DNA from 3 places in the Luteimonas sp. MC1825 genome. Region 3 is predicted to be linked to each of the others. Evidence: predicted binding sites of a transcription regulator. Region 3 holds the regulator's gene; each other region holds the start of a gene.
What was found. Region 3 encodes HrcA, which represses chaperone genes, less so after heat shock. Its sites were predicted from a motif close to TTNGCACTCNNNNNNNNNGAGTGCNAA; they were not measured.
Positions count from the first base shown of each region.

Region 1: a site for HrcA is predicted at 5,232-5,258, ahead of rpoH (RNA polymerase sigma factor RpoH). Genes of this name have one in related genera too.
Region 2: a site for HrcA is predicted at 6,728-6,754, ahead of IDM46_RS02165 (co-chaperone GroES). Genes of this name have one in related genera too.

Region 1 covers NZ_CP061714.1:2,719,474-2,729,150, forward strand. The annotation lists gene IDM46_RS12630 (primosomal protein N') at 203-2,410, shown strand; gene IDM46_RS12635 (NYN domain-containing protein) at 2,474-3,364, opposite strand; gene zupT (zinc transporter ZupT) at 3,487-4,293, shown strand; gene rpoH (RNA polymerase sigma factor RpoH) at 4,343-5,221, opposite strand; gene IDM46_RS12650 (sulfotransferase family 2 domain-containing protein) at 5,374-6,066, opposite strand; gene ung (uracil-DNA glycosylase) at 6,063-6,770, opposite strand; gene IDM46_RS12660 (response regulator) at 6,767-7,615, opposite strand; gene ftsX (permease-like cell division protein FtsX) at 7,615-8,565, opposite strand; gene IDM46_RS12670 (ATP-binding cassette domain-containing protein) at 8,558-9,247, opposite strand; gene rhlB (ATP-dependent RNA helicase RhlB) at 9,352-9,677, opposite strand, start outside.
Region 2 covers NZ_CP061714.1:459,650-469,326, reverse strand. The annotation lists gene glnE (bifunctional [glutamate--ammonia ligase]-adenylyl-L-tyrosine phosphorylase/[glutamate--ammonia-ligase] adenylyltransferase) at 1-399, opposite strand, end outside; gene IDM46_RS02185 (NAD(P)/FAD-dependent oxidoreductase) at 688-2,301, opposite strand; gene IDM46_RS02180 (UDP-N-acetylglucosamine--N-acetylmuramyl-(pentapeptide) pyrophosphoryl-undecaprenol N-acetylglucosamine transferase) at 2,307-3,458, opposite strand; gene IDM46_RS02175 (DUF808 domain-containing protein) at 3,495-4,439, opposite strand; gene groL (chaperonin GroEL) at 4,692-6,332, opposite strand; gene IDM46_RS02165 (co-chaperone GroES) at 6,383-6,670, opposite strand; gene IDM46_RS02160 (acyloxyacyl hydrolase) at 6,873-7,331, opposite strand; gene IDM46_RS02155 (endonuclease) at 7,528-9,426, shown strand; gene IDM46_RS02150 (protein-disulfide reductase DsbD) at 9,637-9,677, shown strand, end outside.
Region 3 covers NZ_CP061714.1:1,511,848-1,521,524, reverse strand. The annotation lists gene fur (ferric iron uptake transcriptional regulator) at 1-72, shown strand, start outside; gene recN (DNA repair protein RecN) at 82-1,770, opposite strand; gene hrcA (heat-inducible transcriptional repressor HrcA) at 1,860-2,942, shown strand; gene grpE (nucleotide exchange factor GrpE) at 2,948-3,451, shown strand; gene dnaK (molecular chaperone DnaK) at 3,552-5,471, shown strand; gene dnaJ (molecular chaperone DnaJ) at 5,583-6,713, shown strand; gene dapB (4-hydroxy-tetrahydrodipicolinate reductase) at 6,771-7,484, shown strand; gene carA (glutamine-hydrolyzing carbamoyl-phosphate synthase small subunit) at 7,629-8,777, shown strand; gene carB (carbamoyl-phosphate synthase large subunit) at 8,781-9,677, shown strand, end outside.

The sequences.
Region 1 (9,677 bases), 1.2 Mb from region 3:
CGCCAACCCCCGCTTAATGCCGCGTTCACGGGCTTTCGACGCCCCACTTCGACTTGCATGCACAGGGTTATCCACAGATCGTGTGGATAAGCAGAAAAGCCTTGGACATCCGAGGCTTGCGACCGAAAGGTCAATTACGTGACAACAGTGGGTCGCAAGCAGCCAACGGTCTCCCCCGGGGGCGGATCGCTAGACTGTCGCGATGCCCGACGACGTCCTGCGCATCGCCCTGCCCCTGCCGCTGCCGCGCCTGTTCGACTACCGCGCGCCGGCGGGTGGCCCGGTCTCGGCGGGTGATGTCGGGCGCCGGATCCGCGTGCCGTTCGGGCCACGCGAGCTGGTCGGCGTGGTGGCTGCCACCGGGCCCGCGGAGCCGGACGCGCCGGCGCTGCGGGAGGCGCTCGCGTGGATCGATGATGATCCCCTGTTCCAAGGCGAACTGCTGGCCTCGGCGCGCTGGTTGGCGCGCTACGTGCACGCACCGCTCGGCGAAGTGCTGGCGACCGCCCTGCCGGCGCCGCTGCGCCACGGCGAGGCGCTGCCGGCGACGCACGCCTGGGCCTGGCAGCTGACACCGGCCGGCGACGCGGCCCTCGACGGGCTGCGGCGTGGCAGCCGGCCGCGCCTGGTGGCGGAGCGCCTGCGCGCCGGGCCGGTCGCCGAGGACCTGCTGGACGACGCCGTGGACGGCTGGCGCCCCGCGGCGCGCAGCCTGGAGAAGCGCGGCCTGGCCGAACGCCTCGCGGTGGCGGCCGCCACCCGGGTGCCGGCGACGGTCGCCGCACACACCCCCAACGCCGAGCAGGCCGCGGCGCTGGACACCCTGCGCGAGGCCGACGGCTTCGTGCCGGTGCTGCTGGAGGGCATCACCGGCAGCGGCAAGACCGAGGTCTACCTGCAGGCGATCGCCGAACGCTGCCTGGCGCGCGGCCGGCAGGCGCTGGTGCTGGTGCCGGAGATCGGCCTGACCCCGCAGATGCTGGCGCGCTTCCGCGCCGGCCTGGGCGTGCCGGTGCACGCGCTGCACTCCGGCCTGTCCGACGGCGAGCGCGCGCGCACCTGGGCGGCCGCCTGGCGCGGCGAGGCGCGGGTGATCGTGGGCACGCGGTCGGCGGTGTTCGTGCCGCTACCCGAGGCCGGCCTGATCGTGGTCGACGAGGAGCACGACGGCAGCTACAAGCAGCAGGACGGCATCCGCTACCACGCGCGCGATTTCGCGCTCGTGCGTGGCAAGGCGCTTGACGTGCCGGTGCTGCTGGGCAGCGCCACGCCATCGCTGGAAACCCTGCACAACGTGCGCGCCGGCCGCTACGCGCACCTGCGCCTGGCCAGCCGCGCCGGCAACGCACGCCCGCCGCGGGTGCGCGTGGTCGACGTGCGCAAGCGGCCGCTGCAGGCCGGGCTGTCCGCGGAGCTGCTGCAGGCCGCGCGCAACGCGCTCGATGCCGGCGGCCAGGTGCTGGTGTTCAAGAACCGTCGCGGCTATGCGCCGGTGCTGCTGTGCCACGACTGTGGCTGGAGCGCGCGCTGCCGCCGTTGCAGCACGCCCGAGCATGGCAGCGCGATGACCGTGCACGGCGCCGGCCGGCGCCTGCAGTGCCACCACTGCGGCGCGCGCCAGCCGGTGCCGCTGGCCTGCCCGGACTGCGCCGGACTGGCCCTGCAGCCGCAGGGCGTGGGCACCGAGCGCATCGAGGAGCTGCTGGTCGAACGCTTCGCCGACGTGCCCGTGCTGCGCATCGACAGCGCCAGTACCCGCCGCCGCGACGGCCTGGAGCAGCAGCTCGCGAAGCTCGGCGACACGCCTGGCGTGCTGGTGGGCACGCAGATGCTGGCCAAGGGCCACGACCTGCCGCACCTCACCCTGGTGTGCGTGGTCGGCATCGACGAAGGCCTGTTTTCGGCCGATTTCCGCGCCAGCGAGAAGCTCGCCCAGCTGCTGGTGCAGGTCTCCGGCCGCGCCGGGCGGGCGCAGCGCGCCGGCGAAGTGCTGCTGCAGACGCATCACCCCGAACACCCGCTGCTGCAGGTGCTGGTGCACGGTGGCTACCGCGCGTTCGCCGATGCCGAGCTCGGCCAACGCGAGGCCGCGGGCTTCCCGCCGTTCACGCACCTCGCCCTGCTGCGTGCCGAGGCCGCCCATGTGGCCGCGCCCGCGGCGTTCCTCGAAGCCGCGCGCACGCTGTTGGCCGAGGCCGCCGGCGACGATACCCGCATCGCCCTGCTCGGGCCGATGCCGGCGCCGATGCCGCGCCGTGCCGGCATGCAGCGCGCGCAGCTGCTGCTGTCGTCGCCGTCACGCGGCGCGCTGCAACAGCTCCTCGATCGCGGCGTGGCCGCGTTGCACGCGCTGCCCGAAGCGCGCCGCGTACGCTGGTCGCTCGACGTGGATCCCGTCGACCTTTATTGAACCCGGAAGTTTGCCTGCCCTCCTTCGCGCATCTTCCCCGCTTCGCGAGAGTTGCCCTTGGCTCTAGCCCTTGGCTCCAGGCTGACCCCGGCCCGGCCGGACGCTGGCCTTGGTGGTCTTGGCGGCCTTTGTGGCCTTGGCCGTCTTGGCCGGCGCGCTGGTGGCGCGCTCCGTCCTGGCTTCGGACACGGCCACCCCGGCGCTTGCTACCGTCTTCGATGCGCCGCGGCGGCCGCCGTGCCCGCTGCGGTTGCGCACCTCGATCACCTGTCCCTGGCGGCGCACCTCGAACAGGCCGATCGCCTCGATCAGGTCGCTCAGCTTGCGATACCCGTGGTTGCGCGAATCGAACGAGCCCTGGTTGCCGACATGGCTGCCGACCGCCCCCAGCTTCGACCAGCCGTCCTCGCCCTGGGTGGCGTCGACCGCGCCGCGCAGCAGGCGCACCAGGTCGGCATCGTGCTGCAGCTGCGCCGGCGACGGCGCCGGGCGGGCGTCGCCGCTGTCCTCATCCGGCGTGCCGAGTTTTTCCAGGTAGAGGAAGGTCGAGCACGCCTTGACGAAGGGCTCCGGCGTCTTCTCCTGGCCGAAGCCGTACACCGCCACGCCGTCATTGCGCAGGCGCATCACCAGCGGCGTGAAGTCGGCGTCCGACGACACGATCGCGAAGCCGTCGAGGTTGCCGGCGTACAGCAGGTCCATGGCGTCGATCACCATCGCCATGTCGGACGCGTTCTTGCCCGTGGTGTAGGCGAACTGCTGGATCGGGCGGATCGCGTAGGTGTGCAGGCACTTCTCCCAGCTGACGAGGTGCTGGCTCTTCCAGTTGCCATACGCGCGGCGGACGTTGGCCACGCCATGGCGCGCCACTTCGGCGAGGATGGCGTCGATCTTCGCCGCCGGCGCGTTGTCGGCGTCGATCAGCACCGCGATGCGCTTCTCGTGTTCGGCCATGTCGGTTGTCCCTGGAGCGCGCCCGGCGCGATGGCGCATGATGCCCGACGCGCCGCGATGCCCGCGTATCCGCGTGCGGGGGCTTCGGCTAGGATGGCGCGACCGCCCAGGATCCAGCACCCATGGAAATCCCCACCGCCAACCTGCTCATCGCGCTGGCGGTCACCACGGGTGCGGGCCTTGCGACCGGACTGGGCAGCCTGTTCGTGTTCGCGCAGAAGAGGCCCAACGCCCGGCTGCTGGCGTTCGGCCTGGCGTTTGCCGGTGGCGCGATGGTCTTCGTCTCGCTGTCGGAAATCCTCAACAAGGCGGTGTGGTCCTTCAGCCAGAGCTACGGCGACCGCCTGGGCTACTCCTACGGCACCTTCGCCTTCCTCGCCGGCGTGGGCCTGATCATGCTGGTCGACCACCTGGTGCCCAACCCGCACGAGCGGCTCGAGGTCGACGATCCGTTCTTCCGCGAGCACAACGCCGCTTACATCAAGCGCGTCGGCCTGCTGACCGCATTGGCGATCACCGCTCACAACTTCCCGGAGGGCCTGGCGACGTTCTTCGCCACCCTCGAAAACCCCGGCGTGGGCCTGCCGCTGGCGTTCGCGATCGCCATCCACAACGTGCCCGAGGGCATCGCGATCGCGGTGCCGGTGTACTTCGCCACCAACAACAAGGGCTACGCCTTCGGCGCCTGCCTGCTGTCGGGCCTGGCCGAGCCGCTCGGCGCCATCATCGGCTATGCGCTGTTGCGGCCGTGGCTGTCGGATGCGGTCTTCGGCAGCGTGTTCGGCATCATCGCCGGCGTGATGGTGTTCCTGGCGCTGGACGAACTTCTGCCCGCGGCGAAGCGCTATTCGAAAGGCCACGAGACCGTGTACGGCCTGGTCGCCGGCATGGCGGTGCTGGCGCTGAGCCTGGTGCTGTTCAAATGGTGAGAGGCCCGCTTGCGCGGGCCTCATGCACGACGACTGCCGAACGCGCGGATCAGGCCGCGAACAGCGCCTTCATCTTCTTCAGCGCGTTGGCCTCCACCTGGCGGATGCGCTCGGCCGACACGCCGTACTCGTCGGCCAGTTCCTGCAGGGTGACCTTGCTGTCGTCATCCAGCCAGCGGCGCTTGATGATGTCGCGCGAACGCGCGTCCAGCCGGCCCAGGCCCTCGCGCAGCAGGGCGAGCTGGTTGTCCTCGCTGTCCTGGCGCTCATACGCCTGCGACGGATCATCCTCGCGCGCGGTGAGGTAGGCGGCCGGGGACGGCGGCGCATGGTCGTCGTCGTCGTCGTCGGAGGGCGCATCGAAGGCGACGTCGCGGCCGGACAGGCGCGACTCCATCTCCAGCACCTCGCGCTCGGAGACGTTGAGGTTCTCGGCCACGATGCGCACTTCCTCGGCGTTCAACCAGCCCAGGCGCTTCTTGCTCTTGCGCAGGTTGAAGAACAGCTTGCGCTGCGCCTTGGTGGTGGCGACCTTGACGATGCGCCAGTTCTTGATGATGTACTCGTGCATCTCGGCACGGATCCAGTGCACCGCGAACGACACCAGGCGCACGCCGACCTCGGGGTCGAAGCGCTTCACGGCCTTCATCAGGCCGATGTTGCCCTCCTGGATCAGGTCGCCGAGCGGCAGGCCGTAGCCGTTGTAGCCACGCGCCACGTGCACCACGAAGCGCAGGTGCGAATGCACCAGCTCGCGCGCGGCATCCAGGTCTTCCTGGTCGCGGAAACGGTGGGCCAGCGCCTGCTCGTCCTCGACCGTGAGGACGGGGATCTGGTGGACGGCGCCGATGTAGGCCTCGAGCGAACCCAGGGCGCTGGGGATCGGGAGGCTGTTGGGGACAAGAGCGGTCGCTGTGATTGCAGTCATGGCAGTGATCTTAGCAGTGGCCGGATACGACTGCTGATCGCGGCAGGAGTTCCCTACTGTTCCATTCAGCGTATGAATGGACGTAAATCTAATTGATCGTGTCCACCGATGCAGGCTTCACCGGCCCCGCTGAGCCTCCCGCGTGCCCAGGCTCAGAGGCGGCGCCCGGCCAGGACCCGGCGGTACAGCGCCAAGTCACGGGCGTGGTAGGCCTCGATGCGGCGGCGGAGGCCCGGACTTATCGCGTATCCGGACTCGCCACGCAGCGGGTTCACCAGCGCCGATGCGGGCACCGCGGTACCGCCCAGGAACCGCCGCGCCATCTGCTGCAGGTCCTCGTCGTAACGCTCGGTGATGCCGATGAAGTCGAAGCCGGCCGGATCGAATCGCCAGAGGTACTCGTGGTACAGGTCGCGCAGTTCGGCGCCGAGGGCGAAGCGCTCGAACGACCAGCGTTCGCGCAGCACCCGGTTGCGCAGCGGCTGGCGGGGGTCAAGCCCGTCGTAGTCGCGGATCCAGTAGTGGTAGTGCGAGGCCAGCCGGTCCACCGGTTCGCGAAGCCAGGTGACGTAGCGCACCGCGCGCGCGCCGGCCGCGATGCGGAACTTCACCGGCAGGAAATGGCCGTGCACGCAGGTCAGGTTGTCCGGCAGTGCCCCCCGGCCGGCCAGTCCGGCGCGCAGTGCGCGCAAGCGGCGGCACCAGCGCGAGTACTGCATCGGCTGGTCGACATATTCGGTCTGGCAGGCGCCGGGGTCCGGGAACGCCACGCGCAGGGTCTGCGCCAGGCTGGTGCCCGCGGTTTTCGGCATGTGCAGCGATATCAGCAGCGGCGCGGACGTCATGCGATGGCGGTCTCCTGGCACGGCGGCAACGACCAGTCCTGGGCCGTGCCGCCACGTGAGACGAGGTAGCGGTTGGCCGCCGAGAAGTGGCCGCAGCCGAGGAAGCCCCGGTGCGCCGACAGCGGCGACGGATGGGTGGCCCGGAGCACCCGGTGGCGCGACCCATCGATGACCTTGCCCTTGGCCTGCGCATAGGCCCCCCAGAGCATGAACACCAGGCCTTCGCGCTCGCGGTTGAGCACGTCGACCACGTGGTCGGTGAAGCCTTCCCAACCCTTGCGCTGGTGCGAACCGGCGCAGCCGGCCTCGACCGTGAGCACCGAATTGAGCAGCAGCACGCCGCGCCGCGCCCAGGGCAGCAGGCAGCCATGGTCCGGAGGGCGGATACCCAGGTCGCGCTGGATTTCCTTGTAGACGTTGAGCAGCGACCGCGGCACCGACACGCCCGGACGCACCGAGAAGCACAGCCCGTGTGCCTGGCCCGCGCCGGGATACGGGTCCTGGCCCAGGATCACCACGCGCACGTCCTCGAAGGGCGTGGCGTCGAAGGCGGCAAGGATCTCGGCCGCGGGCGGGAACACCTGGACACCGGCGCCCTTGCGCGTGCGCAGGAAGTCGGCCAGCGCCTGCATGTCGTCGCGTTCCAGGTAGTCACCGATGTGCGCCTTCCAGGAGGGAGCGAGACGCCCGCGTCCGTCGATCATGCGCCGAATACCGTGGATTCCGGCGTGCGCGCCAGGCGCAGCTGGAACAGGGCCTTGGTCACCAGCAGGCGCTCCTCGATGGGCTTGAGCACCAGGTCGTTGGCGCCGTCGCGCAGCAGCGCGGTCTGGTTGTCGGGATTGGCGTCGCCGGTCATCACCAGCACCGGCAGCTTGCGCTTGGACCAGCCCAGCTCGCGGCGCACCGCATGCACCACGTCGTGGCCGCTCAGCTCGCCCTTCAGGTAGACGTCGGTGAGCACGAGGTCGGCGCCCGGGCCGTCGCCGGCGTCGCGGCGCGCGCGCAGCCAGTCGATCGCGGCCTCGGCGCTCACCACGTGCACGACCTCCATCTGCTGCGCCTTGAGCATGCGCGAGGTGGCCAGCGCCACGGTGCGGCTGTCCTCGACGTAGAGCACGCGCGCGCCCGGGATCGGCTGCGGCTGCACGTAGCCGCGGATGAACTCCGCCAGCGCGTGGTGGCCGTGCGACTTGTCGAAGTAATCGGTGACGTCGTCGCTGAAATGCCGCCCCTCGAGGTGCGCCTGGGCATTGCCGGACACCACGATCACCGGCACGTAGCGCTGGCCCGCCGCGGCGCGCACGAGCTCGGCCAACTGCTGGCCGTCACCATCGGGCAGCACCAGGGAGGTGGTGGCGAGGTCGATGGGCGCCGCCGCCAGCGCGGCGCGCGCATCGGCAAGGCCGGCGCAGGCCACCACGTCCACGTCGACCAGTTCGCTGCGGAGCACGTCGCCGATCAGCTTGCGCACCAGGCGGGAGCCGTCCACCACCATCACGCGCTGGGCGCCTGCGGCCAGATGGCGGATGTCGTGCGACGCGTCCATCACGTGTCGGTGGGGCGCGTCTGGCGCAGGAAATGGCCGGTGACGGCGCCCGCGCCAAGCCAGCCGAGCGCGGTCGTTCCGGCCAGCACCACCAGCGCCTGGCGCGCAGTGAAGCCGACCAGCCCGAACCCGCTGCCATAGCTCGCCGCCAGGTCGGCGAGTGGCAGGCGCAGCGCGGCACCGGCCGCCGTCAGCAGCGCCAGCGCCAGCGCGCCGGCCGCCAGGCCGTACCACGCGCCGAGGTACAGGAACGGGCGGCGGATGAAGCCGTCGCTGGCGCCGAGCAGCTGCAGGACACCGAGTTCGTCGCGACGCGACTGGATGTCCAGGCGCACGGTGTTGCCGACCACCAGCAACGCCCCCGTGCCGAGCAGGGCGGCCAGCACCCAGGCCACGCGGCCACCGAAGCGCAGCCAGCCGTCCAGGCGCTGGCGCCAGCCGGCATCGTGCTGCACCAGGTCGGCCTCGGGGAGGGTGCGCAGGGAATCGGCGAGCATGGCCTCGTCACCGGCCGGGGTGACCACCAGCACGTGCGGCAGCGGATTTTCGCCAAGCGCGTCGATCGCCTGGCCCAGGCCGCCGCGCGCGCGCAACTCCTCGAGGCCCTGGGCCGGCGTACGGTGTGCCACGTCGCCGACATCGGCGCGGCCGCGCAGCGCATCGGCCAGCGCCGCGACCGCGTCGGGCGTCACGTCCTGTTTCAGGAACACGCTGAGCTGACGCGACTGCTGCACGTCGCCGGCGAAGCGCTCGACGTTGCCCAGCACCAGCCACAGCCCGAGCGGCAGCGCCAGCGCCACCGCCATCACGCCGATGGTGAGCGCGGTGGACCACGGCCGGCGGAAGATGCGGCCGAGGCTGGCGACGAAACTGTAGGCATGGTGGTCGAACCACGTGCCGATGCGGGAGCGCGCGCGTTCCGGCCTGGGCCTGGCGATGGGCTCACTCATCGGCCAGGTCCTCCGGCGCGATGTCGTCGGCCAGCCGGCCATGGTCGAGCACCAGCACGCGCTTCTTCATGCGCTTCACCAGGCCGAGGTCGTGGCTGGCGACCAGCACGCTGGTGCCGCGCTCCGGGAGCGACGCGAACAGCGTCATGATCTCCGCGGCCAGGGTGGGATCGAGGTTGCCGGTGGGTTCGTCGGCCACCAGCAGCCGCGGCTCGGCGACCATGGCGCGCGCGATGCCGACGCGCTGCTGCTCACCCGCCGACAGCTGGCCCGGCAGCGCCGTGCCGCGCGCACCCAGGCCGAGGCGTTCCAGCACCGAACGCACGCGCCGGCCGATGTCGCCGCGGCGCATGCCACGCAGCACCAGCGGCAGGGCGACGTTGTCGTGCACGCTGCGATCGCCCAGCAGGCGGTGGTCCTGGTAGACCACGCCGACTTCGCGCCGATGCAGCGCCACCCGGCCGCCACGCACCTTGAGCAGGTTGCGCTCGCCGAACACCACCGCGCCGCGGCTGGGCCGCTCCGAGAGATGGATCAGGCGCAGCAGGGTGCTCTTGCCGGCGCCGGAATGGCCGGTCACGAACAGCATCTCGCCGGCATCCACGGCGAAGCTCACGTCCTCGAGCGCGACGTGGCCACCGGGGTATTGCTTGCAGACGCTGTCGAAGCGCAGGACGGGCATCGTGTCGCGGTTCCGGGAAGAGGTGCCCAGCGATTATGGCCGCTGTCGTACCCGCAAAGCACCCGCGTGCGCGCGGGCATCCATTCCCGACCGCATCGCGGTACTCAGTGCTGCGAGCGCGGCGCGCGCGTGACCAGCTTCTTCAGCCCGAGGCCGATGCGGCCCAGCAGCGATGAAGGCTCCGTTGCGGTCGACTGCGGACGCGCGGCGTGTGACGGCGACTCCGGTTTCGGGCGCGGCGCGCGCGGCTGCGACGGTTTCGCTCCGGCATGCGTGGACGGCTGGGCCTGCGCCTGGCCGCCCTGCCCGGCGACGCCCTCGACGCCCTCGGCACCTTCGACACGGCGGCCACCACGACGGCGACGACGCTTGCGCGGCGCGCGCTCGCCCTCGGCGGCTGGCAGCGCCGCGGACGCTGTCGCGTCCACGG
Region 2 (9,677 bases), 1.1 Mb from region 3:
GCCGTGCCGCTGTTCGAACTGCGCCTCCAGCGCCGCCAGCCCGAGCTGCAGGCAGTCCTCCGCCAGGCGGGTGCTGCCGGCCAGCGTGTCGCCGACCGCGTCCAGCCCGAGCACGTCACGCCACACCAGCCGCGCGGACTCGGCGGTCCGGTACCGGCGCAGCAGGGCCGGCCATTCGGCCTGGCCATCGGCGGGCAGGACCGGCAGCGGCAGCGCCGGCGCATCCTGCGCGTCCACCAGGCGCGCCAGCACCTCGGGTTGCCGGGCGAACACCTCCGCCGCAAAGTCGCTGGCGATCGCCACGCGGCGCAAGGCATCGCCGCCGCGCGTGCCAAGCCCGTCCGGCAGGCGCGCCAGCAGTCGGTCGACATGGTCGCCGAGGCGCACGTCAGGAAGCATGTCGGAGACGGGGTTCACGCAGGGATTGTGGCATCGGCGCGGGGTCGGACATACGAGAACCGGATCCCGCAGGCCATCGCCGGGGGACATGAGTCGTCACGGTCTTCGTACCCGGTGCCCCATGCCCAGGGAGATCACCATAAAAAAGCCCGAAGCGGCGAACCGCTTCGGGCCTTGCTCCCTCCCCCACGTCGGGTGCAGGTCGATCGTGAAGGAAGCGTTATGCAACTTGCACGCTGCGCTGCAAAATGAAACCGGGCAGTTCATGAATTGAAGACCGGCGACGGCTCAGCCTGACATGCGACGACCAAGGTCCCGGGCGATCTCGCGCGCGGCATTTCGCCCGGGCAAGCCGGTCACGCCACCTCCGGGATGCGTGCCGGACCCGCACAGGTACAGCCCCGGCAGCGCCCCGCGGTAGTTGCCCTGGCCGAGCAATGGGCGCGCCGCGAACAGCTGGTCGAGCCCCAGGCTACCGTGGAAGATGTCGCCGCCCACCAGGCCGAAGCGGCGTTCGAGGTCGAGCGGTGACAGTGCTTCGTAGCCGAGCACGCTGGCGCGGAAGTTCGGCGCCTGCGCGTCGACGGTGTCGATCATCAGCCGCGCCACGGTGTCGCGGTGCGCGTCCCAGCCGCCGTCGACATCCGGGTTCACGTGCTGGCAGAACAGGCTGGCGACGTGCGCGCCAGGGGGCGCGAGGCTGGCGTCGAGCGTCGAGGAGATCACCAGCTCGACGATCGGCGCGCGCGCCCAGCCGGCGTTGTGCTCCCTGGAGCGGGCGTCGAAATAGGCTTGCTCGAAATAGCGCAGCGAGGGGCCGACCAGGATCCCGCTCTGGTGGTGCGGCTGCAGCGTGGTGCCCGGTGCCGCACTGAAGTCCGGCAGCTCCGACAGCGCCACGTTCATGCGGAACGTGCCCGAGCCGCAGCGGTAGCGGGCGATGCGCTCGGCGGTGTCGTCATCCAGGTGCTTGCGCGCGACCAGGCGCGTGTACAGCAGCTTCGGGTTGAGGCTGCTGGCGACCACGCGCGCGCGCAGCATGCGGCCATCGGCCAGCGCCACGCCGACCGCGCGGCCCTGCTCCACCAGCACTTCGGCAACCTCGGCATCGGTGTCCACCACCACGCCGCGCGCCGCGCACTCGGCCGCGATCGCATCGCTGATCGCGCCCATGCCGCCGATCGCGTGCCCCCAGGCGCCCTGCTTGCCGTTCACCTCGCCGAACACGTGGTGCAGCAGCACGTAGGCGCTGCCCGGCGTGTAGGGGCTGGCGAAGTTGCCGACCACCGAGTCCCAGCCCAGCGCCGCCTTCAAGGGTTCGGATTCGAACCAGGCGTCGAGCAGCTCGCCCGCGGATTTGGCGAACAGGTCGAGCAGGTCGCGGCGGCCGCGCATGTCCAGCGACTTCAGGCGCCGCGCCACGGTCAGCGACGCCATCCAGTCGGCCAGCACGAAACCGTCGGACACGTTGGGTGGCGTTTCCAGCATCAGCTGGCGCAGCACCACCACCACGCGGTCGAGCATGGCGTAGTACTCCGGCAGGCGTTCGGCGTCGCGCGTCGACCACTTCGCGACCTCGGCGGTGCCGTGTTCGCCGCCGAGGCGGAACGCGAGGCCATCGGGCAGCGGCAGGAAGTTGGAGTACGGCCGCTCGACCACGCGCAGGCCGTGCGCGGCCAGGCGCAGGTCGGCGATCACGCGCGGGTTCAGCAGACTGACGGTGTAGCTGGCCACCGAATTGCGGAAGCCGGGATGGAACTCCTCGGTGACCGCGGCGCCGCCGACGATGCCGCGGCGCTCCAGCACGCGGACCTTGAGCCCGGCAGCGGCGAGGTAGGCGGCGCAGACGAGGCCGTTGTGGCCGCCGCCGACGATCAGCACATCCTGCGCGTCGCGGGCCACGCCGGTCAGCCTCCGGTCCGCGCGCGTCGCGGCGCGCTGCCCGCCGGCAGCGCCAACATCGCATCCACCTCGTCGGCCAGGCGCGAGGCGGCATCGGGCCGGCCCAGGGCCGCGGCGGCCGCGGCGGCATTCGGCAGCGTGGTGGCGTCGGCCAACAGCTGGGCGAGGCGCCCGGCCAGCGCGGCGGCGGTGAAACCGTCCGGCTCGGGCATGCACCAGCCTGCGCCGAGCCGCGCCAGCGCTTCGGCATTGCCGCGCTGCTCCTCGCGCGAACCACCCTGCGGGATCGGCACGAAGATCGCCGGCCTGCCGACCACCAGCAGGTCGGCGATGGTGGTGGCGCCGGCACGGGTGAGCACGAGGTGCGCATCGTGCAGCCGCGCCGCCATGTCGTCGAAGAACGGCCGCACCTCGGCGTCGATCCCGGCCGCCTGCAGTCCGGCGGCCACGCTGGCCGCATCGTCGCCGCGGTACTGCAGCGCCACCCGGATGCGCCGGCGCAGGGCTTCAGGCAGCGCCAGCAGGGCCGCCGGCACCACGCGCCCGAACACCGCGGCGCCCTGGCTGCCGCCGACCACCAGCAGGCGCAGCGGCGCCGGGGCATCGAGCGACGGATAGGGCGCGCCGGCGGCGGCGAGGATCTCGGCGCGCACCGGGTTGCCGGTTTCCACCACGCGCCCGACGTCGATGCCGGCAACGCCCGGGAACGACGTCGCCACGCGCGTGGCGAAACGCAGCAGCTGGCGGTTGGCCATGCTCAACCGCGTGCCCTGCTCGTGCAGCAGCAGCGGGAGGCCCAGGCTGCGCGCGGCGAGCGCCGGCGCGAAACTCGGATAGCCGCCGAAGCCCGCGAGCAGGCGCACGCCGCGGCGCTTCATGTCGGCGCGTGCGGCCAGCGTGGCACGCGCGCTCACCGTCGCCGCGGCTAGCTTGCCGCCGATGCCGCCTGCCAGGCTGCGCGCCGGCAGCACCACGTGCGGCAGTCCCTCAAGCGCGCGGGTGAACTGCGCGCCGCGGCGCTCGGTATAGATGACGACCTCATGGCCACGCGCCAGCAGTTCGCGCGCCAGCGCCTCGGCAGGAAACAGGTGGCCGCCGGTACCACCGGCAGCAAGGCCGACAGCGGCGCGACGCGGCGCATTGTGCGGATCGGGCATCGGATGCGGGATGTGGAGCGGGTGCAGACTATAGCTTCAGTGTGCCGGCTCCGGTGCCTTCCCGCGCAGCTTGCCGAACAGCGTGACTGCGCCCAGCACCAGCGCGCCGGCGACGATGCCGACCAGCGCATTGCACAACGCGCTGACGATCGCACCAAGCCAGCCGTTCGGCCCGAGGGCCTCGACCGCGTGATGCAGCACGGGGATCGAGTGCACGAGGATGCCGCCGCCGACCAGGAACATCGCCGCGGTGCCGAGGACCGACAGGGTCTTCATCAGCCAGGGGGTGGCGTACAGCAGGCCGCGCCCCACCATGCAGGCGACCTTGCCGGGCTTGCGGGTCAGCCACAGGCCGACGTCGTCGAGCTTCACGATGCCTGCGACCAGCCCGTAGACGCCGAAGGTCATGGCCAGCGCGATCGCCACCAGCACCAGCACCTGCTGCAGCAGCGGCTGCCCGGCCACCACGCCGAGCGAGAGCACGATGATCTCGGCCGACAGGATGAAGTCGGTGCGGATCGCACCCCGGATCTTCTCCTTTTCGCTGGCGAGCACGTCCGCATCGTTCGGCGCGGCGGCGGCCTTGGCCAGCACGGCTTCGGCGCGACGCTGCAGATCCTTGCGCGGCGGCGGCGCTTCGTCCTTGTGCAGGAACTTGTGGACCAGCTTTTCCACGCCCTCGTAACAGAGGTAGGCGCCGCCGATCATCATCAGCGGCGTGACCAGCCACGGCAGCCACAGGCTGATCGCGAGCGCCGCGGGCACCAGGATCGCCTTGTTGAGCATCGACCCCTTGAACACCGCGAACACGACGGGCAACTCGCGGTGCGCGCGCACCCCGGCCACCTGCTGTGCGTTCAACGCCAGGTCGTCGCCAAGCACGCCGGCGGTCTTCTTGGCGGCCACCTTGGTGAGGATCGAGACGTCATCGAGGATCGTGGCGATGTCGTCGAGCAGCAGGAGCAGTGAACCACCGGCCATCGTGCATTCCGAGCGGGGAAAGGACGGAATTGTGTCATTGCCCGGGGAAGACCGGATGACGGGGAGCGCGACGCGGCTATGACGCGGATATGACGCGGGGTGCCGGGTACCAAGGCCCTTGAGGGCGGATGCCGGGGGACATGAGCCGCGAAGGCCTCACGGCCACCAGAGGGCCACCACAGGACCACCACAAAAAAAGCCCCCGCATCTCTGCGGGGGCTTTCGTTTCGCGGGTCTTGCGTGGAGCGCGGTTTAGAAGCCCATGCCGCCCATGCCGCCCATGTCGCCGCCGCCCTGCATGGCCGGCTCGTCCTTCTTCGGCAGCTCCGCCACCATCGCTTCGGTGGTGATCATCAGGCCGGCGATCGAGGCCGCGTTCTGCAGCGCCGAACGGGTGACCTTGGTCGGGTCCAGGATGCCGAACGCGATCATGTCGCCGTATTCGCCGGTCTGCGCGTTGTAGCCGTAGTTGCCGGTGCCGTCCTTGACCTTGTTCAGCACCACGCTCGGCTCTTCACCGCAGTTGGTGACGATTTCGCGCAGCGGGGCTTCCATGGCGCGCAGGGCGATCACGATGCCGTGGTTCTGGTCTTCGTTGGCACCCTTCAGCTCGCCGATGGCCTGCAGCGCGCGCACCAGCGCAACGCCGCCGCCCGGGACCACGCCTTCTTCCACAGCAGCGCGCGTGGCGTGCAGGGCGTCTTCGACGCGGGCCTTCTTTTCCTTCATCTCGATCTCGGTCGAGGCACCGACCTTGATCACCGCCACGCCGCCGGCCAGCTTGGCAACGCGCTCCTGCAGCTTTTCCTTGTCGTAGTCGGAGGACGTGTCCTCGATCTGCGCCTTGATCTGCTTGATGCGGCCTTCGATGCCCGAGCTCTCGCCCGCGCCGTCGATGATCGTGGTGTTCTCCTTGGAGACCTGGATCTTCTTCGCGCGGCCGAGGTCCTTGATGGTCGCCTTCTCGAGCGAGAGGCCGACTTCCTCGGAGATCACGGTGCCGCCGGTCAGGATGGCCATGTCTTCCAGCATCGCCTTGCGACGGTCGCCGAAGCCCGGCGCCTTGACGGCGACGACCTTGACGATGCCGCGGATGGTGTTGACGACCAGCGTGGCCAGGGCCTCGCCTTCGACTTCCTCGGCGACGATCAGCAGCGGCTTGCCCGACTTGGCCACGCCTTCCAGGACCGGGAGCAGGTCACGGACGTTGGAGATCTTCTTGTCGTGCAGCAGGATGAACGGGTCATCCAGGTCCGCCGACATCGACTGCTGGTTGTTGATGAAGTACGGCGACAGGTAGCCGCGGTCGAACTGCATGCCCTCGACGACGTCGAGCTCGTTGTCGAGGCCCGAGCCTTCCTCAACGGTGATCACGCCTTCCTTGCCGACCTTCTTCATCGCGTCGGCGATGATCGTGCCGATCGACTCGTCGGAGTTGGCCGAGATCGTGCCGACCTGGGCGATCGCCTTGTCGTCGGCGGTGGGCTTGGACATGGCCTTCAGCTCGGCGACGGCGGCCTTGACGGCCTGGTCGATGCCGCGCTTGAGGTCCATCGGGTTCATGCCGGCGGCGACCGCCTTGGAACCCTCGCGGATCAGCGCCTGCGCCAGCACGGTCGCGGTGGTGGTGCCGTCACCGGCGTTGTCGGAGGTCTTGGACGCGACTTCCTTCACCATCTGCGCGCCCATGTTCTCGAACTTGTCGGCGAGCTCGATCTCCTTGGCGACGGACACGCCGTCCTTGGTGATCGTGGGGGCGCCGTAGCTCTTCTCGAGCACGACATTGCGGCCCTTCGGGCCGAGGGTTGCCTTGACGGCATTGGCGAGAATGTTGACGCCGCGCACCATCTTTGCGCGCGCGTCCTCACCGAAACGGATTTCCTTGGCGGACATTGGAATTACCTCGAATTGGGATCAGGGGTGGAAGAAGGGTGGCGCGGGGCTCAGCCGAGGACGGCGAGGATGTCGTCTTCGCGCACGATCTTGTATTCGACGCCTTCCAGCTTGTAGGCGGAGCCCGAGTACTGGCCGTAGATGACCTTGTCGCCGACCTTGACCTTCGGCGCGCGCAGGCTGCCGTTGTCGAGGGCCTTGCCTTCGCCGACGGCGACGACTTCGCCCTTGGTGGGCTTTTCCTTGGCGTTGTCCGGGATCAGGATGCCGCCGGCGGAGACTTCGTCGGCTTCGATGGGCTTGATGACCACGCGGTCATAGAGCGGCTTCAGGTTCATGGCGATCCTCACAAGTTGTTGATTGGGTTGAATAAACAGGGGTAACGGGCGCGAATTCTAGCAGTCGGCCTAGCCGAGTGCCAAAACCCGGGCCACGAAAACCCGGCAAGGCCGGGATGCACGGAAGATGGGGCGGGGAGGCCCGGTATCAAGGCCCTGGCGGAACAAAGATGCGCGCCGGGTGGAATGCCCGGCCGGCGTGCTAGAACCGCCAGCCGGCGACCAGCATGGTCTCGCCGTCGTTGGGCGAGTCGAGGCTGGCGTTGGAGATGTGGCGCACCAGCAGCGAGAAGCGTTCCCAGCGCCAGCCGCCGGTGGTGATGAACTGCACATCGCCCGACAGCGCATCGGTCTCGCCCGCTTGCCCGCCGACGCCGGCACCCAGCGTCAGGCCGGTGTCGGTGCGCTCGTAGCGCAGGCCGACATGACCCACCACCACGCTCTCATCGAGATCCCGGCCCACGACGTGGCCACGCCCGTCGACCAGCACCGCACCGGCCTCGGCACGCAGCACCGCGTTTGACATGCGCCGAAGTTCCGGCAGCCAGGCCACGGAGGCGACCGCCGTGAACTCGCGGTCGGTGGTGTTGGACGCGCCGAGCGCGACCTCGACGTCGGGCGACTCGCGGGCGGGCGCGAGGCCGGGGGCAAGGCCCAGCAAGACGAGGGCAAGGCCGGCGCAGGCCCTGGAAACGGGGAGCGGAAGCGGCATCGATCGGACTGAATGCGGGGGAAGGCACACGATACGGGGCGGGCGTCACGCTTGCGTGCAGGCGGATGGAATGCTGCGTCCAGCGCACTGTGGCAACCGTCATATGCGCGGGGTACCCTCGCCGGCTTCACAAGGGGAGTCACCTATGCGTCGTTCCACACTGGCGGTCCGCTGCGCGATCGCGCTGGCCGCGTTCGCGGCACTTCCGGCAAATGCCGATGTCTTCGTCAACGAGATCCACTACGACAACGCCGGCACCGACGCAGGCGAGGCGATCGAGATCGTCGCCAGCGCGGGGGAAAGCCTGGCCGGCTACCAGGTCGTGCTCTACAACGGCAGCAACAACAGCAGCTACTCCACGACCCCGGTGCCCGCGAGCAACCTGGTCGCGTGCGGCGGCCAGGTGCGGCTGGCCACCATCAACTATCCGCTGGACGGCCTGCAGAACGGATCGCCGGACGGCATCGCTTTGGTCGACCCGCAGGGCAACGTGGTCCAGTTCCTGAGCTACGAAGGCACGATGACCGCCATCAACGGTCCGGCCGCCGGCCTGACCAGCACCGACATCGGCGTGGCCGAGGCCAGCACCGCCCCGCTCGGCACGTCGCTGCAGCTCGGCGGCACCGGCAACGCCTATGCCGACTTCAGCTGGGCCGACTCGGCCACGCAGACCTTCGGTACCTGCAACAACGACCAGTCCTTCGGCGAAGCCGGCAATGCCGCGCCGCGCGTCACCACCACCTTCCCGGTCGACGGCGGCACCGACTTCCCGTACGCCGCGGACCTCAGCGTGACCTTCAGCGAGCCGGTGGTCGCCCAGGCCGGCGCGTTCGTGCTGGCCTGCGACGGCCTGCGCCGCCAGCGCCTCGACCTCGACCATGTCGCGCAGGCGACCACCTTCGCGCTCACGCCGGCCAGGCCGCTTGTGCCCGGCCAGGCGTGCTCGCTGCTGGTCGATGCCACGCGCATCGCCGACCTGGATGGCGCCGCGCCTGAAGCCGATACCGCAGTGTCGTTCAAGGTGAAGCTGCCGCGCGGCGGCGGCAACGGCGGCGAGGGCTACTACGGCCTGGTGAACGCCTCCAGCCCCGGCCAGCTGCGCTGCTCTCTGCATGCGACCATCAAGGGCCACGTGGCCTATCCGTACAGCGGCAGCGGCACCAGCACCTGGACGATCCTCGAGATCGCCGACGAGGACCCGAACGACGCCGGCAAGATCCTCGACGTCTACCGCAACCGCAGCTACACCAAGGGCACCGACCGCGCCGGCAGCGGCGGCAGCAACAAGTACAACCGCGAACACACCTGGCCGAACTCGCTGGGCTTCCCCGCCACCACCGGCAACCTGGGCTTCCCCAACGCGCCCTACACCGACGCGCACATGCTGTACCTGAGCGACGAGGGCTACAACTCGAACCGCGGCAACATGCCGTTCGACAACTGCACCCAGGCGTCGGGCTGTGCCGAGCGCGTCACCGAGGCCAACAATGGCCGTGGTGGCGGCAGCGGCACGTATCCCGGCAATTCGAACTGGTTCAAGGGGCCGAACGGCAACCAGGGCTCGTTCGAAGCCTGGGGTGCGCGCAAGGGCGACATGGCGCGCGCGGTGCTGTACATGGCGATCCGCTACGAAGGCGGCACGCACCCGACCAACAACCAGGCCGAACCCGACCTCGAGCTCACCGACAACCGCAGCCTGATCGTGGGCACGTCGTCGTCGCCGGCCTACATGGGCATGCTGTCCACCCTGCTCGACTGGCACGCCGGCGATCCGCCGGATGACGCCGAGCGCGCGCGCAACGAAGTGGTGGCCGCGTACCAGGGCAACCGCAACCCGTTCATCGACCACCCGGAGTGGGCGAGCAACGCGTTGTTCACCTCCACCACGCCGACCGTCTGCGAACTCGGCACGCCCACGCCCGTCACCCCGCGCAACCCGAAGCTGCGCCCGCCGTACCGCCCGGCCACCACGGCCACGCCGCCGAAGGCGGCCGCTGCGCCGGTGAAGGTGTCGGCACCGGCGATCCGGCGCGCCGTGCGCTGAGGCAAGGTTCCACCTGCGAGGGCCGGCCGGGGTTGCCGGCCCTCGCATGGCATGCCGGCGGCAACCGCCGGCCTGCCCGATGCACCGGGCCTGCGGAACTGAGTGTCCCGGGGCCTGCCGATCCCGATGCTCCGCCTGTCCGCGGGCCACGTCTCCGCTACCCTAGGCTGCCCTTCCCGCAGCTGGCGCACGTTGAACGTCCACTCCCTCATGTCTGCCGCAGGCTGGCGCCGCACCTGCCTGGCGCTCGC
Region 3 (9,677 bases):
AGGATCGCCGCGCAGCACGGCTACATCCTCGAAGAGCACTCGCTGGTGCTGTACGTGCGCAAGAAGCGCTGACCGCAGGCCTCAGCCGGCGACGTCCACGCCCCCTGTCGCCGCATCGCGCAACAGCCGCCTGGCGGCCGCACGCGCCTCGCGGCTGACCTCCACCCCGCCCAGCATGCGCGCCAGTTCTTCCTGGCGTTCGCCGTCGTCGAGCAGGCGCACCGCGCTCTGGGTGACGCCACCGCGTTCGGCCTTGCTGACGCTGTAGTGCGCGTGGCCCTGGGCCGCGACCTGCGGCAGGTGGGTCACGCACAGCACCTGGCGCCGGCTGCCGAGGTCGCGCAGCTTCTGGCCGACGATCTCCGCCACGCCGCCGCCGATCCCGGAATCGACTTCGTCGAAGACCATGGTCTGCACCGCGTCGAGGCCCAGCGCGGCGACTTCGATGGCCAGCGAAATGCGCGACAGTTCGCCGCCGGATGCGACCTTGCGCAGCGGTCGCGGCGGCTGCCCGGCGTTGGCCGACACCAGGAACTCGACGCGCTCGGCGCCCTGCGCATCCGGAGCGTCCCCGGCGGTGGGTTCCAGCGCGACTTCGAATCGCCCGCCGCCCATGCCCAGTTCGCCGACGAGCGCGGTGGTGGCGACAGCCAGTGCCTTGCCGGCGCGCGCGCGCGCCTTGCCCAGTGCCACGGCGGCCTTGCGCCAGGCCTCCGCGGCGGCATCGATCTCGGTGCCCAGGCTGCCGAGGCGCCGCGCCGAGGCGTGCAGTGCCTCGTGTTCGGCGGCCAGTGCGTCACGCTGCGCGGCGAGCCCTTCGGGTGCCACGCGGTGCTTTCGCGCCAGGTCGTGCAGGCGCGCGAGGCGGCGCTCGTGGTCCTCGAGCTGCGCGGGGTCGAGGTCCAGGTCGGCGCGGATGCGGTCGAGCAGGATCGCCGCCTCGTCCAGCTGGATCGCGGCACCCTCGAGCATGGATTGCACCTCGCCCAGGCGCGGCTCGTGGTCCTGCAGCCGCGCCAGCCCGCCGCGCAGCTGGTGCAGCTCGGCGGGCAGCGCGCCGTGGCCGTCACCGAGGCGGGCGAGGGCGACGTCGCAGGCGTCGACCAGGGTGGTGGCATGGGCCTGGCGGCGATGCGCGGCGGCGAGCGCGCTGATGGCGTCCGCATCCAGGTCCTCGCGCTCGAGTTCGCCCAGCTGGTGGCCGAGCCAGTCGATGCGGTCGGAGACATCCCCTGCGGCGGTCAGTTGCTCGCGTTCGCGCAGCAGCGCGGCCCAGCCGCGCGCTGCGGCGGCCACCGCGGCCAGCAGCGCCTCGTGGCGGCCGAAGGCGTCGAGCAGGGCGAGCTGGCTGGCGCGCGACAGCAGCGCCTGGTGCTCGTGCTGGCCATGGATCTCGACCAGGTGAGCCGCCAGCGCGGCCAGTTGCGAGAGCGTGGCCGGGCGTCCGTTGATCCACGCCCGCGAACCGCCATCGGCGCGCAAGGTGCGGCGCAGCTGGCAGGCCTCGCCGTCGTCGAACTCCTGTTCGCGCAGCCAGGCCTGCGCGGCCGGCGAGCCGGCGAGGTCGAAGTCGGCGTCGAGCTCGGCGCGCTGCGCGGCATGCCGGACCATGCCGCTGTCGGCGCGCTGGCCCGACAGGAAGCCGAGGGCATCGACGAGCAGCGACTTGCCGGCGCCGGTCTCGCCCGACACCACGGTCAGACCGGCCCCGAACTCGAGCTCGGTGGCGGCGACGACGGCGAAATCCTTGATGGAGAGGCGCTTGAGCATGGGACGCGATTGTGCCGCGAGGGACGGCAGGCTGCCATCGCCGCGTCGCAGCGCTTGCGACTCGGAGCCGGGCGACATATACCCCCGGGATGTCCCGACGCCGCGATGACCCCCTCGATGCCCGCGCACGCCAGCTGCTGCGCACCCTGATCGCGCGCCACATCCGCGATGGCGAGCCCGTGGGTTCGCAGACCCTGGCCCGCCACGCCGGCCTGGATGTCAGCCCGGCGACCATCCGCAACATCCTCGCCGACCTGGAGGAGGTCGGGCTGCTGGCGGCACCGCACGCGTCGGCCGGGCGCGTGCCCACGCCGCAGGGCTACCGCGTGTTCGTCGACTCGCTGCTGCAGCTGAGCCCGCTGCAGGAGCCGGAACTGGCACGCCTGCGCGGCGAGCTGGCGACCGGCGGCGGCACGCAGTCGCTGCTCGGCAGCGCGTCGGAGCTGGTCTCGGCGATGACCCGGTTCGTGGGCGTGGTCAGCGTGCCGGGACGCGGCCAGTTCGCGTTCCGGCAGATCGATTTCGTGCCATTGGACGGCCAGCGGGTGATGGCGATCGTGGTCTTTGCCGACCATGAGGTGCAGAACCGCATCGTGCTGACCCGGCGCCCCTACGGCCCGGCCGAACTCGAACAGGTGGCCAACTACCTCAACGCCAATTTCGCCGGCCGCCCGCTGCACGAGATCCGCGCCACCCTGGTCAGCGACCTGCGCGCCGCGCGCAGCGAAATGGAGGGCCTGCTGCGGGCGACCACCGAAATCGCCGAGCAGGTGCTGGTGCCCGGCGACGAGGACGTGGTGGTCTCCGGCCAGGCGCGCCTGCTCGGGGTGCAGGACCTGGCCGACGTCGAGCGCCTGCGCGAGCTGTTCGACGCCTTCGCGCAGAAACGCGAAATACTGCAGCTGCTGGAGCGCACGGTGAAGGCACCGGGCGTGCGCGTGTTCATCGGTGAGGAGACCGGGCTGGCGCCGCTGGCCGGCATGTCGCTGGTGACCGCTCCGTACGGGGCAGGGGGGCGCGTACTGGGGGTGCTCGGGGTCATCGGCCCCACGCGAATGGCCTACGACCGGGTGATTCCGGTGGTGCAGGCCACCGCCGACATGCTGGGCAATGCCTTGAATCCGGAGCCGCCATCCCCACAAAGTGCGGACCGCGACACTCCCGGACCCTGACAGCGATGACCAACGAACAGACGCCCGACGATACCCTCGAGGCCGCCGACACCATTCCGCACGACGAACTCGAGGCCCTCCGCGGCGAGCTCGAGCAGCTGCGCGCGCAGTCCCTGGTGGAGCGTGCCGACCTTGACAACCAGCGCAAGCGCCTGCAGCGCGATGTGCAGAATGCCTGCCGGTTCGCCAACAAGCAGTTGCTCGGCGACCTGCTGCCGGTGTTCGACAGCCTCGACGCGGCGCTGCTCGCGGGCGCAGCCGACGATCCGATGCGCACGGGCATGGAGCTGACGCTGCGCGAACTGCTGCGCGTCACGGCCAGCCAGGGGCTGGTGCAGCTCGCGCCGGCTCCTGGTGATGCGTTCAACCCCGACCAGCACCAGGCGATGAGCGTGGTGGACGCCGCAGGCGTTCCCGCCGGCGCGGTCGCGCAGCTGTTCCAGAAGGGCTACCAGCTCAACGAACAGCTGCTGCGCCCGGCGCTCGTCGCCGTGGCCCGCGACGACTGAATCCGCGCCCCCGGCGCTTGAAGGCGCCCGCCGCGTCCCCAGATAGCAGTCATCGGCGGCTTGCCGCCCCCCAGACAAACCTCAAAGAGGCATACATCCCATGGCAAAGATCATTGGCATCGACCTGGGCACGACCAACTCGTGCGTGGCGATCATGGACGGCGGCAAGGCCCGCGTCATCGAGAACAGCGAGGGCGACCGCACCACGCCCTCCGTCGTCGCCTACACCAAGGACGGCGAGGTGCTGGTGGGTGCGTCGGCCAAGCGCCAGGCGGTCACCAACCCGCAGAACACCTTCTACGCGGTGAAGCGCCTGATCGGCCGCAAGTTCACCGACGCCGAGGTGCAGAAGGACATCGGCCTGGTGCCGTACGCCATCGCCCAGCACGACAACGGCGACGCCTGGGTCGCGACCAGCGACGGCCGGAAGCTGTCGGCGCAGGAAGTGTCCGCGCGTATCCTGGAAAAGATGAAGAAGACCGCCGAGGACTACCTGGGCGAGAAGGTCACCGAAGCCGTCATCACCGTGCCTGCGTACTTCAACGACTCGCAGCGCCAGGCGACCAAGGACGCCGGCCGCATCGCCGGGCTCGACGTCAAGCGCATCATCAACGAGCCGACCGCGGCCGCGCTGGCCTATGGCCTGGACAAGGACGGCGGCGACCGCAAGATCGCCGTGTACGACCTCGGCGGCGGCACCTTCGACATGTCGATCATCGAGATCGCGGAAGTCGACGGCGAGAAGCAGTTCGAGGTGCTCGCCACCAGCGGCGACACCTTCCTCGGTGGCGAGGACTTCGACAAGCGCGTCATCGACTACCTGGTCGACGAGTTCAACAAGGACCAGGGCATGGACCTGCGCAAGGATCCGCTGGCCCTGCAGCGCCTGCGCGATGCCGCAGAGCGCGCAAAGATCGAGCTGTCCACCGCGCAGCACACCGAGGTCAACCTGCCGTACGTGACCGCCGACGCCTCGGGCCCGAAGCACCTCAACATCAAGCTGACGCGCGCCAAGCTGGAGGCGCTGGTCGAGGACCTGATCAAAAAGACCATCGAGCCGTGCCGCACCGCGCTCAACGACGCCGGCCTGCGTGCCAGCGACGTCAACGAGGTGATCCTGGTCGGCGGCCAGACGCGCATGCCGAAGGTGCAGGCGGCGGTCGCCGAGTTCTTCGGCAAGGAGCCGCGCAAGGACGTCAACCCCGACGAGGCGGTCGCCATCGGCGCCGCGGTGCAGGGCGGCGTGCTGGCGGGCGACGTCAAGGACGTGCTGCTGCTCGACGTGACCCCGCTGAGCCTCGGCATCGAGACCCTGGGTGGCGTGTTCACCAAGATCATCGAGAAGAACACCACGGTGCCCACCAAGGCCTCGCAGACCTTCTCCACCGCCGAGGACAACCAGTCCGCGGTCACCGTGCACGTGCTGCAGGGCGAGCGCGAGCAGGCCCGCTACAACAAGTCGCTGGCCAAGTTCGACCTCACCGGCATCGACGCCGCGCCGCGCGGCATGCCGCAGGTCGAGGTGTCGTTCGACATCGACGCCAACGGCATCGTGCACGTCACCGCCAAGGACAAGAAGACCAACAAGGAGCAGAAGGTCGAGATCAAGGCCGGCTCGGGTCTTTCGGACGAGGAAATCCAGCGGATGGTGGCCGATGCCGAAGCGCACCGCGAGGACGACAGGAAGTTCCACGAACTGGTCGGCGCCCGCAACCAGGCCGACGCCCTGGTGCACGGCACGCGCACGGCGATCAAGGACAACGGCGACAAGGTGCCGGGCGACGTGATCGGCCGGGTCGAGGCTGCGATCGCCGACGTCGAGACCGCCATGAAGGGCGACGACAAGGTGCAGATCGAGGCCAGGACCAAGGTGCTCGAGGAGGCCGCGCAGGCGCTCTTCGCCGCCGCGGCCCAGCAGGGTGGTGGCGATGCGGGTGGCGATGCCGGTGCGCCGGCGGCCGGCGACGACGTCGTCGATGCCGAGTTCACCGAGGTCAAGGACGACGACTCCAAGGCCTGACCGCCATCGGTATGTGACGTCGGGAACCGTGGCTGCGTATGCGCGGTTCCCGATGTCGTTTCCGCGCCCGGTTGCACGGGTGCGTCGCCCGACACAGATGACCACTGATCCATGAGCAAGCGCGACTACTACGAAGTCCTCGGCGTTGCCCGCAACGCCGGCGACGATGAACTGAAGAAGGCCTATCGCCGCAGCGCGATGAAGCACCACCCTGACCGCAATCCGGGCAACCACGAGGCCGAGGCCGCGTTCAAGGAGTGCAAGGAGGCCTATGAAGTGCTGTCCGACGGCGGCAAGCGCCGCATGTACGACCAGCATGGCCACGCCGCGTTCGAGCACGGCATGGGCGGCGGCAATGCCGGTCCCGGCCAGCCGGACATGGGCGACATTTTCGGGGACATCTTCGGCAACATCTTCGGCGGTGCTGGCGGCGGCACGCGCGGCCCGCGACGCGGCGCCGACGTCGGCTACGTGATGGAACTCGACCTCGAAGAGGCGGTGGCGGGCGTCGAGCGCCGCATCGAACTGCCCACGCTGGCCGCCTGCGATCCCTGCAACGGCACCGGCTCCGAGGACGGCAAGCTCGAGACCTGCGACACCTGCCAGGGGCGTGGCCAGGTGCGGTTCCAGCGCGGCATCTTCTCGATGCAGCAGCCGTGCCCGCATTGCCACGGCCGCGGCCAGACCTTCAAGTCGCCGTGCCCGTCCTGCCGCGGCAACGGCCGAGTCGAGGAAGAGAAGGTGCTGTCGGTCAAGATCCCGGCCGGCGTGGACAACGGCGACCGCATCCGCCTCTCGGGCGAGGGCGAGGCGGGGCCTCCCGGCACGCAGCCCGGCGACCTGTACGTCGAGGTGCGCGTGCGCCCGCACCCGATCTTCGAGCGCGACGGCGACGACCTGCACTGCGAAGTGCCGATCCGCATCGGCCAGGCCGCGCTCGGTGACACCACGCGCGTGCCGACGCTTGGCGGCGAAGCGGAGATCCGCATTCCCGCAGAAACCCAGACCGGCAAGGTCTTCCGCCTGCGCGACAAGGGCGTGAAGTCGGTGCGCAGCCGCGCGCCGGGCGACCTCTACTGCAAGGTGGTGATCGAGACCCCGGTCAACCTGACCAACCAGCAGCGCGAGCTGCTGGAGCAGCTGGAAGCGACGTTCGTCGGCGATGGCGCGCGCCGCCACTCGCCCAAGGCCAGCACCTTCGTGGATGGCGTCAAGGGCTTCTGGGAACGCATGACGTCCTGAGCACCACGCGCTGGCCCTGACCTTGCCGGCGGCGTGCACCGCCGCTAGCCTTGCGTGATGCCGTCCCCCATCCGATTGATGCTCCATGGCGCCAGCGGGCGCATGGGCCACGCGCTCATGCGCCTGTGTGCCGACGGTGCGGTTCCGGGCTGCGTGGTGGTGGCCGCGGTGTCGCGCCGGCCGGCCCAGCGCGTGGTGGATGGCGTGCCGCATTTCGCCGCCGCGGAACTGCGCGGTGTCCCCGCGTTCGACGTCGCGGTCGACTTCAGCCTGGCCGAAGCCTTCGACCAGGTGCTCGCGCTTTGCGTGGAGCGGGGCGCCGGGCTGGTGTCCGGCACCACCGGCCTGTCCGCGGCGCAGTGCGACGCGCTCCAGGCGGCCGCGGCGCGCATCCCGCTGGTCTGGGCGGCCAACTTCAGCCTCGGCGTGGCGCTGCTGGAGGAACTGGTGGAGCGCGCGGCGGCCACGCTGCCCGGGTGGGACTGCGACATCGTCGAGGCGCACCACGTCCACAAGAAGGATGCGCCTTCGGGCACGGCGCTGGCGCTCGGTGCCGCGGCCGGGCGCGGGGGCCTGGATCCGCGCTACGCCAGCCTGCGCGCCGGCGACATCGTCGGCGAGCACACCGTGCAGTTCACCGGGATCGGCGAGCGGATCGAACTGGTGCACCGCGCGACCAGCCGCGACGTGTTCGCCCGTGGCGCGCTGCACGCGGCATCGCGCCTGCACGGCCGCGCGCCCGGCAGTTGGCGGCTGCGCGACCTGCTGTAGCGGGGCGCGCGTTCAGTTCCGGCACCCTGCCGCTGGCGCCTGGGGTCGCGGTTCCGTATCATTCCCGCTCGCCTGATTCACATGTCCCGGCGCCGGATTCCACCGGCTCCGGCGGCTTCCTGCAACCCCACGTAGGCGACCTTCGTGACCCCACCTGCAATCCTCGCGCTTGAAGACGGCACCGTCTTCGAAGGCGTCTCCATCGGCGCGCCCGGCCTTTGCGTCGGCGAAGTGGTGTTCAACACCGCGATGACCGGCTACCAGGAGGTCGTCACCGACCCCTCGTACGCGCGCCAGATCGTCACCCTGACGTATCCGCACATCGGCAACACCGGCTGTACCGCCGAGGACGACGAGGGCGCGCGCGTCTGGTCGGCCGGCCTGGTGGTGCGCGACGTGCCGCGCCGGCCCAGCAGCTGGCGCAGCCAGGTCGCGCTGCCCGAGTGGCTCGCCGATCGTGGCGTGGTGGCGATCGCCGGCATCGACACCCGTCGCCTGACGCGCCTGCTGCGCGAGCGCGGCGCCCAGAACGGCGCGGTGATGGCCGGCGACATCGACGCCGCCCGCGCCATCGAGGCGGCGCGCAAGTTCCCCGGCCTGAAGGGCATGGATCTCGCCGAGGTGGTCAGCACCCCCGGCCGCTACCAGTGGCGCGAAGGCCAGCTCGACCTCGACAGCGGCGCGTGGACCCAGGTGGAACCGCGCTTCAAGGTGGTGGCCTGGGATTACGGCGTGAAGCGCAACATCCTGCGCATGCTGGCCGAGCGCGGCTGCGACGTGACCGTGGTGCCGGCGCGCACGACGGCGGAAGAGGCGCTCGCGCTGCGCCCCGATGGCGTGTTCCTGTCCAACGGTCCTGGTGACCCGGCGCCCTGCGATTACGCGATCGAGGCGATCCGCGGCTGCCTGGCCGCGAAGGTGCCGACATTCGGCATCTGCCTGGGCCACCAGCTGCTCGCGCTGGCGGTCGGCGGGCGTACGCTGAAGATGGCCAACGGCCACCATGGCGCCAACCATCCCGTGCAGGACCTCGATACCGGGCGGGTGATGATCACCTCGCAGAACCACGGCTTCGCGGTCGACGAGGCATCGCTGCCCGCGAACGTGCGCGTGACGCATCGTTCGCTGTTCGACGGCACCAACCAGGGCATCGAGCTTCTCGACGCGCCTGCCTTCAGCTTCCAGGGACATCCGGAGGCCGCTCCGGGCCCGCACGATGTCGCGCCGCTGTTCGACCGCTTCGTGGCGGCGATGGCCGCGCGCGGCCAGACAACCTCAGTCATTCCGGGATAAGCAATGCCAAGGCGCAGCGACCTCAAGACCATCCTCATCATCGGCGCGGGCCCGATCGTCATCGGCCAGGCGTGCGAGTTCGACTACTCCGGCGCGCAGGCCTGCAAGGCGCTGCGCGAGGAGGGCTACAGGGTGGTCCTGGTCAACTCCAATCCGGCGACGATCATGACCGACCCGGATACCGCCGACGCGGTGTACATCGAGCCGATCACCTGGCAGATGGTCGAGAAGATCATCGAGAAGGAGCGCCCGGACGCGCTGCTGCCCACCATGGGCGGGCAGACCGCGCTGAACTGCGCGCTGGACCTCGCCGACCACGGCGTGCTGGAGAAGTACGGCGTCGAGCTGATCGGCGCCAGGCGCGAGGCCATCATGATGGCCGAGGACCGCGAGCTGTTCCGCGTCGCGATGGCCGAAATCGGCCTGGAATGCCCCAAGGCCGAAGTGGCGCGCACGTTCGAGCAGGCCGTGGCCACCCAGGCCAAGGTCGGCTACCCGACGATCATTCGCCCGAGCTTCACCCTCGGCGGCAGCGGCGGCGGCATCGCCTACAACAAGGAAGAGTTCGAGGAGATCGCCAAGCGCGGCCTCGAGCTGTCGCCGGTGGGCGAGATCCTGGTCGAGGAATCGGTGCTGGGCTGGAAGGAGTTCGAGATGGAGGTGGTCCGCGACACCGCGGACAACTGCATCATCGTCTGCTCGATCGAGAACCTCGACCCGATGGGCGTGCACACCGGCGACTCGATCACCGTCGCGCCCGCGCAGACGCTCACCGACAAGGAATACCAGCGCCTGCGCCAGGCCTCGATCGCGGTGCTGCGCAAGATCGGCGTCGACACCGGCGGCTCCAACGTGCAGTTCGGCATCAACACCGAGACCGGCCGCGTGGTGGTGATCGAG